Regions from separate parts of the Staphylococcus sp. Z5-21 genome, predicted to be linked through region 2. Evidence: riboswitches for the same ligand, from Rfam matches in the RefSeq annotation. Region 2 holds a riboswitch; each other region holds the start of a gene.
What was found. Region 2 has a riboswitch for S-adenosylmethionine ahead of M1D64_RS02920 (Na+/H+ antiporter NhaC family protein). Riboswitches for the same ligand answer to the same signal wherever they lie in the genome.

Region 1 (3,218 bases), 310 kb from region 2:
CTTTTTCACCTTCATACGTATCTAATGCTGCACCTTTTATCAAACCTCGATCTAAAGCATCGATTAATGCGCTTGTTTTCACAATTGTACCTCGAGCACAATTAATAAATACAGAACCTGGTTTAAATTCATTGAATAAAGTTTCATCAAACAAATAATCATTTTCCTTACTAGCTGGAATATGTACTGTTACGATATCTGCATTTTGGATTGCTTCATTGATGGTACTTGCATAAGTTAAAAAGCTTCTATAATCATCATTAGGTGCAATGTCATAAGCCGTTACTTCAGCGTCAAATCCTTGCGCAAATATCTTAGCAACAATTGAACCAATGCGACCTGTTCCAATGACAGCAACTTTCAAGTCTCTAATAGAACGTGATAATATATCCGGTTGCCACCTAAAATCATATTCAGCAGTTTTTTGTTGAATGTCATTATAATTACGAACTAGATTGAGTGCTTGTGACACAGTATATTCCGCAATTGAATGTGGTGAATAAGAAGGTACATTACTAATAATCAAATTATATTTTTCCGCCAATTCAAAATCATAAATATCAAAGCCAGCACTACGTTGAGCAATTTGTTTAATCCCAAAATCATGTAATTGCTTATAAATGGTTTCGTCCAATGGTATTTGTTGCGAAATAGACACACCATCAAATCCTTTTACACGTGAGACAGTTTCACATGTTAATAAATCTTCATCTAAATCGACTTCTACTTTATGCTTATTAGACCAAGCTTCAATGAAAGCTTTATCCTCATTTCTAACGCCAAAAAGTTTTATACGCGTCATGTTAGCATCCCCTTTAAAATTAATGTTATTCATACAGATGTCTCAGAGATTGGATTCTCTCGGCAGCTACTTTCAATTGCTCATCATCAAGCGCTAATGATATACGCACATAGTTTTTACCATGTTCACCAAACGGAATACCCGGTGCAACAAGTATGGATTGCTCTTGTAATAAATAGTCAACAAATGATTCCCCGTCAAAATTTGGCGGCGTTTTTAGCCACAAGAATATACCACCTTTCATCGGTTCAAATGGAATATTTTCTTCCTTTAACTTCGCTTCAAAAGTATCCCTACGTTGTTTGAAAATATTACTTTGTTCGTCCAAGAAATCATCATAGTGATTCAATGCATAGGTCGCTGCATCTTGTAACGCACCAAACATACCCGCATGCGTGTGTGTGTGATATTTTTTCAACGCTTGAATGATATCTTTATTGCCTACTGCAAATCCAACTCTAAAACCGGACATATTATATCCTTTAGATAATGAAAATACTTCAATCGCTAAATCTTTTGCACCTTCTGTTAGTAAAATACTCGGATTTTTATGATCAAACCCAAATGCACTGTACGCAAAATCATGAACTATTTTAGTCTTTGTACCTTTAAATTGCGCTACAGCCTCATCAAATACAGCTTGTGTAGCTACTGATCCAGTAGGATTATTTGGATACGTTAAATAGACTAATCGCGTATTTTTCAATATATCCCTATCCACTTTATCCCATTGAGGCAAGTAATATGGTGGTTCTAATACGAGCGGTTGTGGATGTGCATCAGCTAATAAGACACCCGCCTTATAATCTGTATAACCTGGATCTGGTAGTAGTACATTTTCACCAGGATTAACAATACAAGATGGTAAAGCTACCAAACCATTTTTAGTTCCGTACAAAATACAGACTTCATCGTCTTTATCTAACACGACATCATATTGCCTTTGATAAAAATCTACAATCGCTTGTTTAAAAGTCTCTTTACCATGAAATGCTACATACTTTTGATTATTTGGCTCTCGCAATGCATCTGTAAAACAATCAATAATCCCTGTTGGTGTTTCTCCATCTGGTATACCTACCGCCATATTAATTAAAGGTAACGGCCCATGTTCAACAGGCTGCCCCATCGTTTTTGCAAAATAACTATCTGGTACTTGTGCTAATCTATCCGAAATCACCATCAAAGTCCTCCTAAAAAAAACTATATACCTACGAAAGTGGCATATAGTTTACATGTCACCTATCTTTCAAGTAGTGTTACTTGTTGGACGAAGCACAGTACTTCTTTACAAAGTCTGTTGCTGAAGCTTCACAGGGCCAATTCCCTCAACTTCTCTGGATAAGTTTTGCTTTTAAATTACTATTAATTTTATCAGAATATTCAAACATGTCAATGCAAAAAAAGGGAGTAGGACAGAAATCAAATTTTCTAATAGAGATTTCGTAGTCCTACCCCGGCAAGGATGACTAGGATTGAAAAAAGCTTGATATAAGTGTATTTTCAATCCAGTCATCTACTGCCTAATTGAAAAAGAACCTAAGACATTAATTTATGTCTCAGGCTCTTATATTTATACCACCAAACCGCGTGTTCAGTGCTATAAATCCTACCACCAACCGTGTGAAGCACGGAAAGATAACGCTGCGTCTACTGAACCATAACGCTGTTTAGCGTAGTTTAACATACCTTTAGTTTGATCAGCTACTGAACCAGTACCCCATGATTCTTTAGTTTGACCTAAACCTCTGTATCCAGCTGAGTTAACAGCGTTTGGATTACCACTTGATTCAGGTAAAACGATTGAATTCCACATAGCTTCTGAACCACCAGCAGCTAAGAATTGAGCTTTAACTGATCCACCAGTTGAAGCAGCTGAAGTTTGAGCAGCTTTATAAGTTTTTACTGCAGCACTTGTTTGTGCAGTTTGAACGTTTGTGTTAGATGAAGCTTTAGGCGCTTCAACAGCTGCTACTTCAGTGTTGCTTGATTGTTGTTGTGTACGAACTTCGTTAGCTGAAGTTTCGTTAGTGTGTGTAGTTGCTTGAGCAGTTACATCTTGGATAGTGTTAGAAGATGCACTTTGAGCACCTGCAGTTGTATAATTCCATGACCAAGTTTGGCCATCAGAAGTGAAAGTATATTCGTTTCCACCTAATACGAAATCATAGTTATACGCACCAGCGTGTAATGGTTTTTCATTTAATTGCTCTGGGTTGTTTTGAGCTAAGTCAGCTAAATGCGCTTGGTCGATATTTTCTTCTGATGCATGCGCTTGATTGTGATCAGCTGTTGCTGCATATCCTGTTACACCTAATGCTACTGCTAATGATGATGCTAAAATTGTTTTCTTCATAATAAAAAAAATCCTCCAATTAATTTCTTTTTAAATTAAATTATATTTTCGTTAAATTAT
Region 2 (3,218 bases):
GTCTATACTTAAAAAAGAGAGTCAGAAATCAAATAATACATAAGATTCCGCACTCTCTCAATTTATATTAAACTTAACAATTTTGCATGACGACTGTTAATCATCCATACATATGAAATATTCACTTCACATGATTGTTAGGGTTTATTTCTTGTCCAATCTCGGCAATCTAAAGGCGATAGCAATCAGACCACAAATCCCTAATATCATCGGATAAATCGCATACGGTACCAATTCAAACGGTGATATAGATGCCACACCTGCTGCTGCAATAAGCTGTGGACTATACGGTAATAGTCCTTGGAAACAGCTTGCAAACATATCTAGAATACTTGCTGATTTACGCGGATCTACACCATATTCATCTGAAATGTCTTTAGCTAATGGCCCTGCCATTAATATAGAAATCGTATTATTAGCAGTTGAAATATCGGCCACACTCACTAAGCCAGCAATTCCTAGTTCTGCGCCACGCTTAGATTTCACTCTATTACGCACAAAATTAAGTAACCATGTAATACCACCATTGTGTTGTATCAATGCCACTAGACCACCAATTAATAGTGCAATAATGGCAATATCCTCCATGCCAATAATCCCTTTAGAAATAGAGTTTAATAACCCAATCCAATCAAAGGTACCATAAAATAAACCTATAATTGCCGAAAGTATAATACCGCCAATAAGTACAATAATAACGTTGACGCCGAATAATGCGAGTATGAGTACAAATAAATAAGGTACTACTTTTATAAGATCATAATCGTAGCTCTTAGATGCATCAATTTGTGCTCCATTTGTTAAAAACCAAAGTACAATGACAGTAATTATGGCACCAGGTAACACGATTTTGATGTTCACCTTAAACTTATCACTCATTTTTGTTTTTTGAGTTCTTACCGCAGCTATCGTTGTATCTGAAATCATTGATAAATTATCACCAAACATCGCCCCACCTACGACCGTCGCCATAGTGATGGCTGCAGAGACATCCGTTGCTTGGCTTAGTCCAAAGCCAACAGGCGCTATAGCTGCTACAGTGCCCACGGATGTACCCATAGAAAGTGACACGAACATACATATCACGAATAAACCTACAATGATTAAATTCTCAGGAATCAAAGATAGTCCCAAATTCACTGTAGATTTTACGCCACCCATATCTTCAGTTGTTTGCGAAAACGCTCCTGCTAATAAGAAAATGAGCATCATTAGTATAATATTGGAATGTCCTGCACCCTTAGTAAAAATTTCAACTTTCTTTTGAAATGATTCTTTTCTATTTAATACAAGTCCCACAATTGTCGCTACTAGTATCGCAACATTTAGGGGCATTGTAGTGAAATCGCCGGTAATGATACCAACACCTAAAAACATACCCACAAAAATAATTAAAGGTATCAGTGCCCATGCATTACCTTTCTTTGTCTCCTCCATACAAAACCAACTTTCCTTTAAGTTCAAACAGAACATCAATTTTTCTACCATTAAATAAACTTACTCAAATAAAAAACTCTTTCCAATTGAAGAAAGAGTAAACTTTGTACATTTATTCTTATCTTCTAGCATAAATGATGCTACTGGAATTGGCACACGCATAATCATGTTGCCGAAGTATCCACAGGCCAGTCCCTCCACTTCTCTTGATAAGTTATTTAATTTATTTTTCACAGTACAATATTAAATTAGTTTCGTCAATTACTGTTTTAAATTCTTGCTTAAACTTTAACAAATCTTAACAATTAGCTGATGAGCTAATGACTTCAGTCTTATCATTTATAAATTACTCTGTTGGTCGATTAATCGTAAATGATTGTCCTAATGCAGCATAATCATTTCCAGCTAAACGTGCCACAGGCGCTAATGCTTGTGCATCTATTTTACTATCATCAAAGTAAACTGCCTCATCAATGTGATACATCACAACCTCACCAATGATTAAATCTGATCCTTCTTGAGCATCGCCTAATGTAACGATTTGATTTAGTTTGCATTCCATTCGAATTTTGGCTTGTTCCACACCTGGTACAGGCACGACTTCTGATTTCACACATGTCAACTGCGTTCTTTCTAATTCATTTAGTGTTCTGTCTATAGGTGCAGCCGTTTTATTTATTTGTTCTACAGTCATTTCATCTGTAATATGAACTACAAATGAGCCTGTTTCTTCAATATTTAACGATGTATCTTTGCGCTTTCCTTGTGAACGTGCAGTAGAAATCATAATCATAGGAGGTGCGCTGCATACAACATTAAAAAAACTGAACGGTGCAGCATTTAAATTCCCATCTTTATCCTGTGTTGTCACAAATGCAACTGGTCTTGGAATAACACTACCACTTAGTAATTTATAATTCTGTTGTTTCGTTAATGTGTTTGCGTTATATTGTTTCATCCACATTTATACTCCTTTTAAAAATAATAAAAAAGCGAGACAGAAACCAAACATTGAATTTGATTTCTCAATCTCGCCCATATAACGTCGGCTATATGACTCATTGTAATATTCGCTTATCAAGCTAGAAGTCACAGGGTTTAGATGATACAACTTTAATGTGATTGAATCATCTCCACATTAGCTGTGACGTTTCATATAACCTAGTCTAACTGAGTACCACCTGTCACACCATATACTTGACCTGTTGTATAACTGGATTCTTCAGCTGCCAAGTGTACATATGTGCCTGATAATTCTACAGGTTGACCTGCTCTGCCCAAGACTTCCTTTTGTCCAAAGCTCGGAATTTTAGATTGCGGTTGACCACCAGAAATTTGTAATGGTGACCAAAATGGTCCTGGCGCAACACAATTCACACGAATGCCTTTCGCACCGAGTTCTTCGGATAGACTTTTCGTTAATGAAATAATCGCAGCTTTTGAAGCAGCATAATCATGTAAAATTGGGCTTGGATTGTAACCTTGAACTGAAGAGGTCAGCGTAATGGTTGCACCAGCTTGTAAATAATCTACTGCTTTTTGAACTGTCCAAAATATTGGATAAACATTCGTCTCAAATGTTTCTGAAAACGAAGCTGTGTCAAAACCTTTTATGCTTTCTCTATATTGTTGATGACCGGCGACAATGGTTACATTGTCTAACCCGCCAAGTTCGTTGTAAGCTGTTTCAACTAAATCGTAATTAAATTGTTCATCTCTAATGTCACCTGGAATTAAGACAGCTTTTCTTCCTGCTGCTTCAATGACTTGTTGTACTTCTT
Region 3 (3,218 bases), 390 kb from region 2:
GAAGACTACATGGCTACTTTTCTAATATTTTAAATTATTCAAATCCGCCATTGACGGCTAATTCGTCAACATCTTCTCCAAATTTTTCAAAATTAGATTTAAAACGATTAATTAAATCTTGAGCTTGTGTTCTGTATGCTTCTGGCTTACTCCAAGCATTGATAGGATTGAGCAATGTTTGAGGGACATCTTCTACTTCAACAGGAATATCTAATCCGAACATATCATCTTTCACATATTCTGCATCTCTCAATTTACCTGTAATGGCTTGATTAACCATTTGTCTTGTATAATTTAGGCTAATACGACGTCCAACGCCATACTTTCCGCCAGTCCAACCCGTGTTAACTAAGTAAACATCAACGCCATGTTTATCTATTAAGTTACCTAATAAATCAGCATAAACTTTAGCGTTTAATGGTAAGAATGGGGAACCAAAACAAGTAGAGAATGATGGTTCAGGCTCAGTAACGCCTCGTTCTGTTCCAGCTAATTTAGCAGTGAAACCACTTAAAAAATGATACATCGCTTGGTCTTTGGTTAATTTTGAAATAGGTGGTAATACACCAAATGCATCTGCAGTTAAGAAAATAATTGTATTAGGATGCGCTGCTTTAGATGGTGTCACAATATTATCAATGTGGTGAATAGGGTATGCAGCTCTAGTATTTTCCGTGTATTGCTTGTCGTCAAAATCAACATCGCCTTCTTCATCAACAACAACGTTTTCTAGAATTGTTCCGTATTTAATAGCATCATAAATTTGTGGTTCTTTTTTCTGTGATAGATTAATTGCTTTTGCGTAACAGCCACCTTCGATGTTGAAGATACCGTTATTATTCCATCCATGCTCATCATCACCGATGAGTTTACGTGTAGGGTCAGCAGAAAGTGTTGTCTTTCCAGTACCTGATAAACCAAAGAATAGAGCTACGTCGCCTTTTTCGCCAACATTTGCTGAACAATGCATACTCATAATGTCATCTTTAGGTAGTAAGTAGTTCATTACGGAGAAGATTCCTTTTTTCATTTCACCAGCATATTCAGTTCCACCTATTAGGATTACTTTATGTTTAAATGATGTGATAATGAAGGTTTCTGAATTTGTACCATCTATGGATGGGTCTGCTTTGAAGTGAGGTCCAGAAATAATAGTGAAGTTTGGTTTGATTTCTTGAGCTTCTTCATTTGTACTTGGACGGATGAACATGTTTTGAGCGAACAAATTATGCCAAGCCAATTCATTAACAACAGTGAGTTTTAACTGTGAATCTTCATCGCTACCTGCATAACCGTTAAAAACATAAAGCTCATCTTTCTTATCAAGATAGTTTAATACTTTATCATATAAATTTAGAAATTTTTCTTCTTCGATAGGTTGGTTTATGTTGCCCCAATCGATGTCATCTCTATAAGATGGCTCAGTGACAATAAACTTATCTTTTGGTGAACGACCAGTATATTTACCAGTTTTTGCATTGATGGCGCCTAATTCCGTTAGTTCGCCTTCATTATTTTCTAAAATTTTATTATACAACTGAGTTGTAGATAATTGAAATAATGAAGATTGCTTGTCTAAAATGCTTTCAATTTTGCTTGTATAAGTGTATGTATCTACCGCCATACTTGATCCCTCCACGCTATTTAGTTGATGTAAGCCTTTACAATTACAGAGTATAACATATATAGATTAATAGTCCACACCAATTTCAAAGGAATTTTAAATAAATATTAATAAATGTAAAATTGACATTATATGTTAGATTAGGTACTATATAGATTAACGGATTCTCTTATCCTGAGTGGCGGAGGGACATGGACCCAATGAAGCCCAGCAACCTCTTCTTAATTGAAGAAAGGTGCCAAACCGTTTGCAGACAAATAGCGTCTGAACGATAAGAGCGAATGGACGTATAAAGGGCCTTCTCTCTATTTACTATAGTGTAGAAGGCCTTTTTTAATGAGCTCAACAGAGAGAGAATTTTCGTAATTTAAAACTAAAGGAGCAAATTATGACATATAATAAAAGATTGTTTACTTCAGAATCTGTAACAGAAGGGCATCCGGACAAGATTGCTGACCAAGTATCGGATGCGATTTTAGATGAAATTTTAAAAGATGACCCAAATGCACGTGTGGCTTGTGAAACGACTGTAACCACAGGTATGGCTTTAATTTCAGGAGAAATTTCAACAACAACTTATGTTGATATACCAAAAGTAGTTAGAGAAACAATTAAAGAAATAGGTTACACACGTGCGAAATTCGGTTATGACAGCCAAACGATGGCTGTATTAACAGCAATTGACGAACAATCTTCTGACATCGCACAAGGTGTAGATACAGCTTTAGAATATCGCGACGAAGCTTCTGAAGCGGAAATTGAAGCTACGGGTGCAGGAGATCAAGGCTTGATGTTTGGTTATGCAACTAATGAAACAGATACGTATATGCCGTTACCCATTTTCTTATCACATCAGTTAGCTAAACGCTTATCTGACGTACGTAAAGATGAAATTTTAAAATACTTGCGTCCTGATGGAAAGGTTCAAGTGACAGTTGAATATGATGAACAAGATAAACCAGTTCGAATAGATACTATTGTTTTATCTACGCAACATGCTGAAGATATTGAATTGGATCAAATTAAAGATGATATTAAAACACACGTTATTTATCCAACAGTGCCAGAGTCATTATTAGATGAACAGACGAAATTTTATATTAACCCAACTGGTAGATTTGTAATCGGCGGTCCTCAAGGAGATGCAGGACTAACAGGTCGAAAAATCATCGTGGACACATATGGTGGATATGCACGTCATGGTGGTGGATGCTTCAGTGGTAAGGATCCAACTAAAGTTGACCGCTCAGCTGCATATGCTGCACGTTATGTAGCTAAAAATATTGTTGCAGCTCAATTGGCTGAAAAATGTGAAGTACAATTAGCGTATGCGATTGGTGTTGCTGAACCGGTTTCAATTTCAATAGATACATTTGGTACTGGTAAAGTCAGTGAATATGAATTAGTAGAAGCTGTAAGAAAACATTTTGATTTAAGACCTGCCGGAATTATTAAAATGCTTGATTTAAAACATCCAATTTATAAACAAACAGCTGCATATGGTCATTTTGGACGTACTGATGTGCTATTACCATGGGAAAAATTAGATAAAGTTAACTTATTAAAAGATAGTGTCAAAGCTTAAACTGAGACA
Region 4 (3,218 bases), 350 kb from region 2:
ATAGCCTCCGATACCGCCAGCACCTAATACTAATATACGCATTGAATACAACTCCTTATACGCTATGTGTGTTGATTTGTTAATTGATGTATATATACCACATTTGAGGGGCATATACGCATATGAAAATAATTTTCAAATAATTCAATAGATGTAGTTGGGACAATATATTTTATTTTTAAATATATGTTTGAAATCAATAAAGGTTGTGCAATGTAATAAGTGTTCACTAATTACAAACATGGAGGGGTTCCAATGTCGTTTAAAAATGATCATAAGTATCAGTGGAAAGATATACAAGGGAGAGATTTTCTACTACCGTTTATTTATTTGATAGGTAATTTTTGTTTATCTATAGTCATCTTAACAATCATGATCGGAATCAATGAAACGCAAGGGAAAAATAACGCTAACTTTAATGCTAACTTTTCAGGTACGCCAGGCATATTAATGGAAATGATTGCCTTTATAATTATATTCGCGTTATGGATTTTATTCCATAGACATTCATTTAGACAATCGTGGAAACAGGGGCTACAAAATATTAAGCAACACTGGAAACTCATTGTCATTACATTTATCGTTATTATAGTGTTTAAAGAAATTTATCCATATTTAGTAAATGCATTCGCACCAGAACATTGGAAATTTGAAGAAACACAAAATGACAAAATGGTGGAGGAAATGTTTGCTACGCCTGTATCAACCATATTAGCTTTTTTCTCAATTGTAATTATTGCACCAATGACAGAAGAATTTTTATTTAGACATTTAATTATTGGCGAATTAGGAAAGAAATTAAATTTCTATGTTATGTCTGTTATTTCAATTATTGTGTTTGCATCTTTACATGTAACAGAAGCTAAATCTCCATTAGAAATTGTGATGTATCTTGCCATAGCAGTTGGTATTGTATATGTATATATGAAATCGCAGCGTAGTTTAGCTGTAGCCATTGCGTTACATGCTTTGAATAATTTATTAGCGTATATTTTCATGATTATCATGTAATTTACATAATTCTTAGTGATATACCTGTCTTCTTTGTGAAGGACAGGTATATTTTATCGTGTTAGTGTTTAGAATTTTCTAAAAACTCATTGACTAATCTTGAGCATAATGCTAGGATTAAACCACTAAACATACATATGATTGACTCTTATCAAGAGTGGTGGAGGGATGTGCCCGATGAAACCCAGCAACCGTCGATTTTTCGAAATGGTGCTAAGTCACAAAAAGTTATTTAACTTTTGGAGATGAGAGAAAGTGCAAACTTTCTCTTGATTTATTAAGAGAAAGTTTTTTTATACATATAAGTACGTTGAAACAAATTTTTAAGGAGTGAAAGTATTATGAGAAAATGGTTTATTTTAGGTTCATTGTTTGTGTTAACGATTATACTAGCAGCATGTGGTAAATCGAATGGTGAAAAAGAGGATAAGGAAATTACGATTGCTGCTTCGCCAGCCCCCCATGGCGTCGTACTTGAACATGCAAAAGAAGAAATGAAAAAGAAAGGCTATGATTTAAAAATAAAAACAGTTAATGATTATAAGGTTCCTAATAAATTATTAGATAAAGGAGATGTTGATGCGAATGCATTTCAACATACACCGTATCTTAAAGCAGAAAAGAAAGACCATAATTATAAAATAGAAGAAGCCGGGAAAGTGTTCACGACACCGATGGGCGTTTATAGTAAAAAATATAAAGACATTAAAGATATCCCTAAAGGTTCTACCATTTATGTATCAAACAATCCTGCTGAAGAAGGTCGTTTCTTGTCATTCTTTGTTGATAAAGGCTTAATCAAAATTAAAAAAGGTGTCAGTATTGAAGATGCTAAGTTTGATGACATTGTAGAAAATAAAAAAGATTTGAAATTTAATAACAAGCAAGGTGCGGAATTCTTACCTAAAACTTATAATAGTAAAGAAGGCGCAGCAGTGATAATGAATTCTAATTATGCGATTGATAATGGTCTAACACCACATAAAGATGCAATTGCTATAGAAGGAAAATCATCACCATTTGCGAATATTGTTGCCGTACAAGAAGGACATAAAAACGATAAAAAATTCAAAGAACTTATGAAAGTTTTACAATCTAAAGAGATGAAGAAATTTATAACTGATAAATATGGACAAGATGTTATTCCGTATGAAAAATAAATAATCATGTAATATATAGATTGAAGAGGAAGGTGATTCGATTATGTCTAAGCTAGGTATTATTGGTTTAGGAAAAGTGGGTACGCAAGTACTTACAGATGTACAGCAACTGAATTTGTTTTCAGAGATTATTTTAATTGATGATAGAGCGGACGTGGCAAGTGGTGAAGCACTTGACCATAGTCACTCGCAAGGACTGATAAATACTGCACATATCAAGATTCGTAGCGGTGTCTATCAAGACTTAACGGATGCAGACTTTATCGTCATAGCTGCGAGTGAAGCAACCGATAAAAATAATGGTGACCGTACTTTATTAGCGCAAGGAAATCACGACATCATTAAGGGCATAATGTCCCAAATAGCTGAAGTGACGCAAGAGGCGGTTGTGATTCTGATATCTAATCCTGTAGATTCTATGGTTTACTTTGCAAATCAAATAGATTACCCAGCCCATAAAATTATTGGTACGGGTACGGCTCTAGAGACATCAAGATTTAAAACAATTATAGCCGATCATTATCAAATTGATCCAAATAATGTGGAAGCTTTTGTCATTGGGGAACATGGTCAACATGCAATCCCCGTGTGGAGTAAAGTGCATATTCATGGTATGGAACTATCGGAATTTGAGGCATTAAGTGATCGTCCAGCAATTGATAAGTCACACATCTCGTCCATTATCAACGAAGTGTCGATGGATGTTTTTTATCAAAAAGGGTGGACCAACGCAGCGATATCAAAAGTGACATCATTTTTGATACAGTCCATTGCATTGGATCAGAGAACAATTACACCATTGACTTCCCTGAGTGCAGAATATGGCTTAGAAGATGGTGCATTTAGTTTACCAACATTAATAGATAAAAAGGGTATTGTTCAAAGATTTGCGATAACATTAGACAAAGAAGAAGAACGCCAACTTAAAGAAGCATATGAATATATTAGACAAACGATTCATACAGCACAACAATAGCGATTAAAACTTTCAAACACGCATTCATTAGATATTTTCTTTTGAATGCGTGTTTTTTATATTTAAAATAA

Region 1: it holds a riboswitch for S-adenosylmethionine, as region 2 does, so the genes downstream of both, M1D64_RS01475 (aminotransferase class I/II-fold pyridoxal phosphate-dependent enzyme) here and M1D64_RS02920 (Na+/H+ antiporter NhaC family protein) in region 2, are expected to answer to the same signal.
Region 3: it holds a riboswitch for S-adenosylmethionine, as region 2 does, so the genes downstream of both, metK (methionine adenosyltransferase) here and M1D64_RS02920 (Na+/H+ antiporter NhaC family protein) in region 2, are expected to answer to the same signal.
Region 4: it holds a riboswitch for S-adenosylmethionine, as region 2 does, so the genes downstream of both, M1D64_RS01260 (MetQ/NlpA family ABC transporter substrate-binding protein) here and M1D64_RS02920 (Na+/H+ antiporter NhaC family protein) in region 2, are expected to answer to the same signal.

Annotation. Positions count from the first base shown of each region.
Region 1 covers NZ_CP096462.1:320,801-324,018, reverse strand. The annotation lists gene M1D64_RS01480 (D-lactate dehydrogenase) at 1-802, opposite strand, end outside; gene M1D64_RS01475 (aminotransferase class I/II-fold pyridoxal phosphate-dependent enzyme) at 828-1,985, opposite strand; SAM riboswitch class I at 2,042-2,150, opposite strand; gene M1D64_RS01470 (aggregation-promoting factor C-terminal-like domain-containing protein) at 2,412-3,158, opposite strand.
Region 2 covers NZ_CP096462.1:629,414-632,631, reverse strand. The annotation lists gene M1D64_RS02920 (Na+/H+ antiporter NhaC family protein) at 145-1,437, opposite strand; SAM riboswitch class I at 1,553-1,653, opposite strand; gene M1D64_RS02915 (flavin reductase family protein) at 1,784-2,395, opposite strand; gene M1D64_RS02910 (SDR family oxidoreductase) at 2,599-3,218, opposite strand, start outside.
Region 3 covers NZ_CP096462.1:1,021,060-1,024,277, forward strand. The annotation lists gene pckA (phosphoenolpyruvate carboxykinase (ATP)) at 35-1,624, opposite strand; SAM riboswitch class I at 1,791-1,902, shown strand; gene metK (methionine adenosyltransferase) at 2,013-3,209, shown strand.
Region 4 covers NZ_CP096462.1:280,204-283,421, forward strand. The annotation lists gene panE (2-dehydropantoate 2-reductase) at 1-42, opposite strand, end outside; gene M1D64_RS01255 (CPBP family intramembrane glutamic endopeptidase) at 256-1,011, shown strand; SAM riboswitch class I at 1,157-1,263, shown strand; gene M1D64_RS01260 (MetQ/NlpA family ABC transporter substrate-binding protein) at 1,353-2,171, shown strand; gene M1D64_RS01265 (L-lactate dehydrogenase) at 2,215-3,147, shown strand.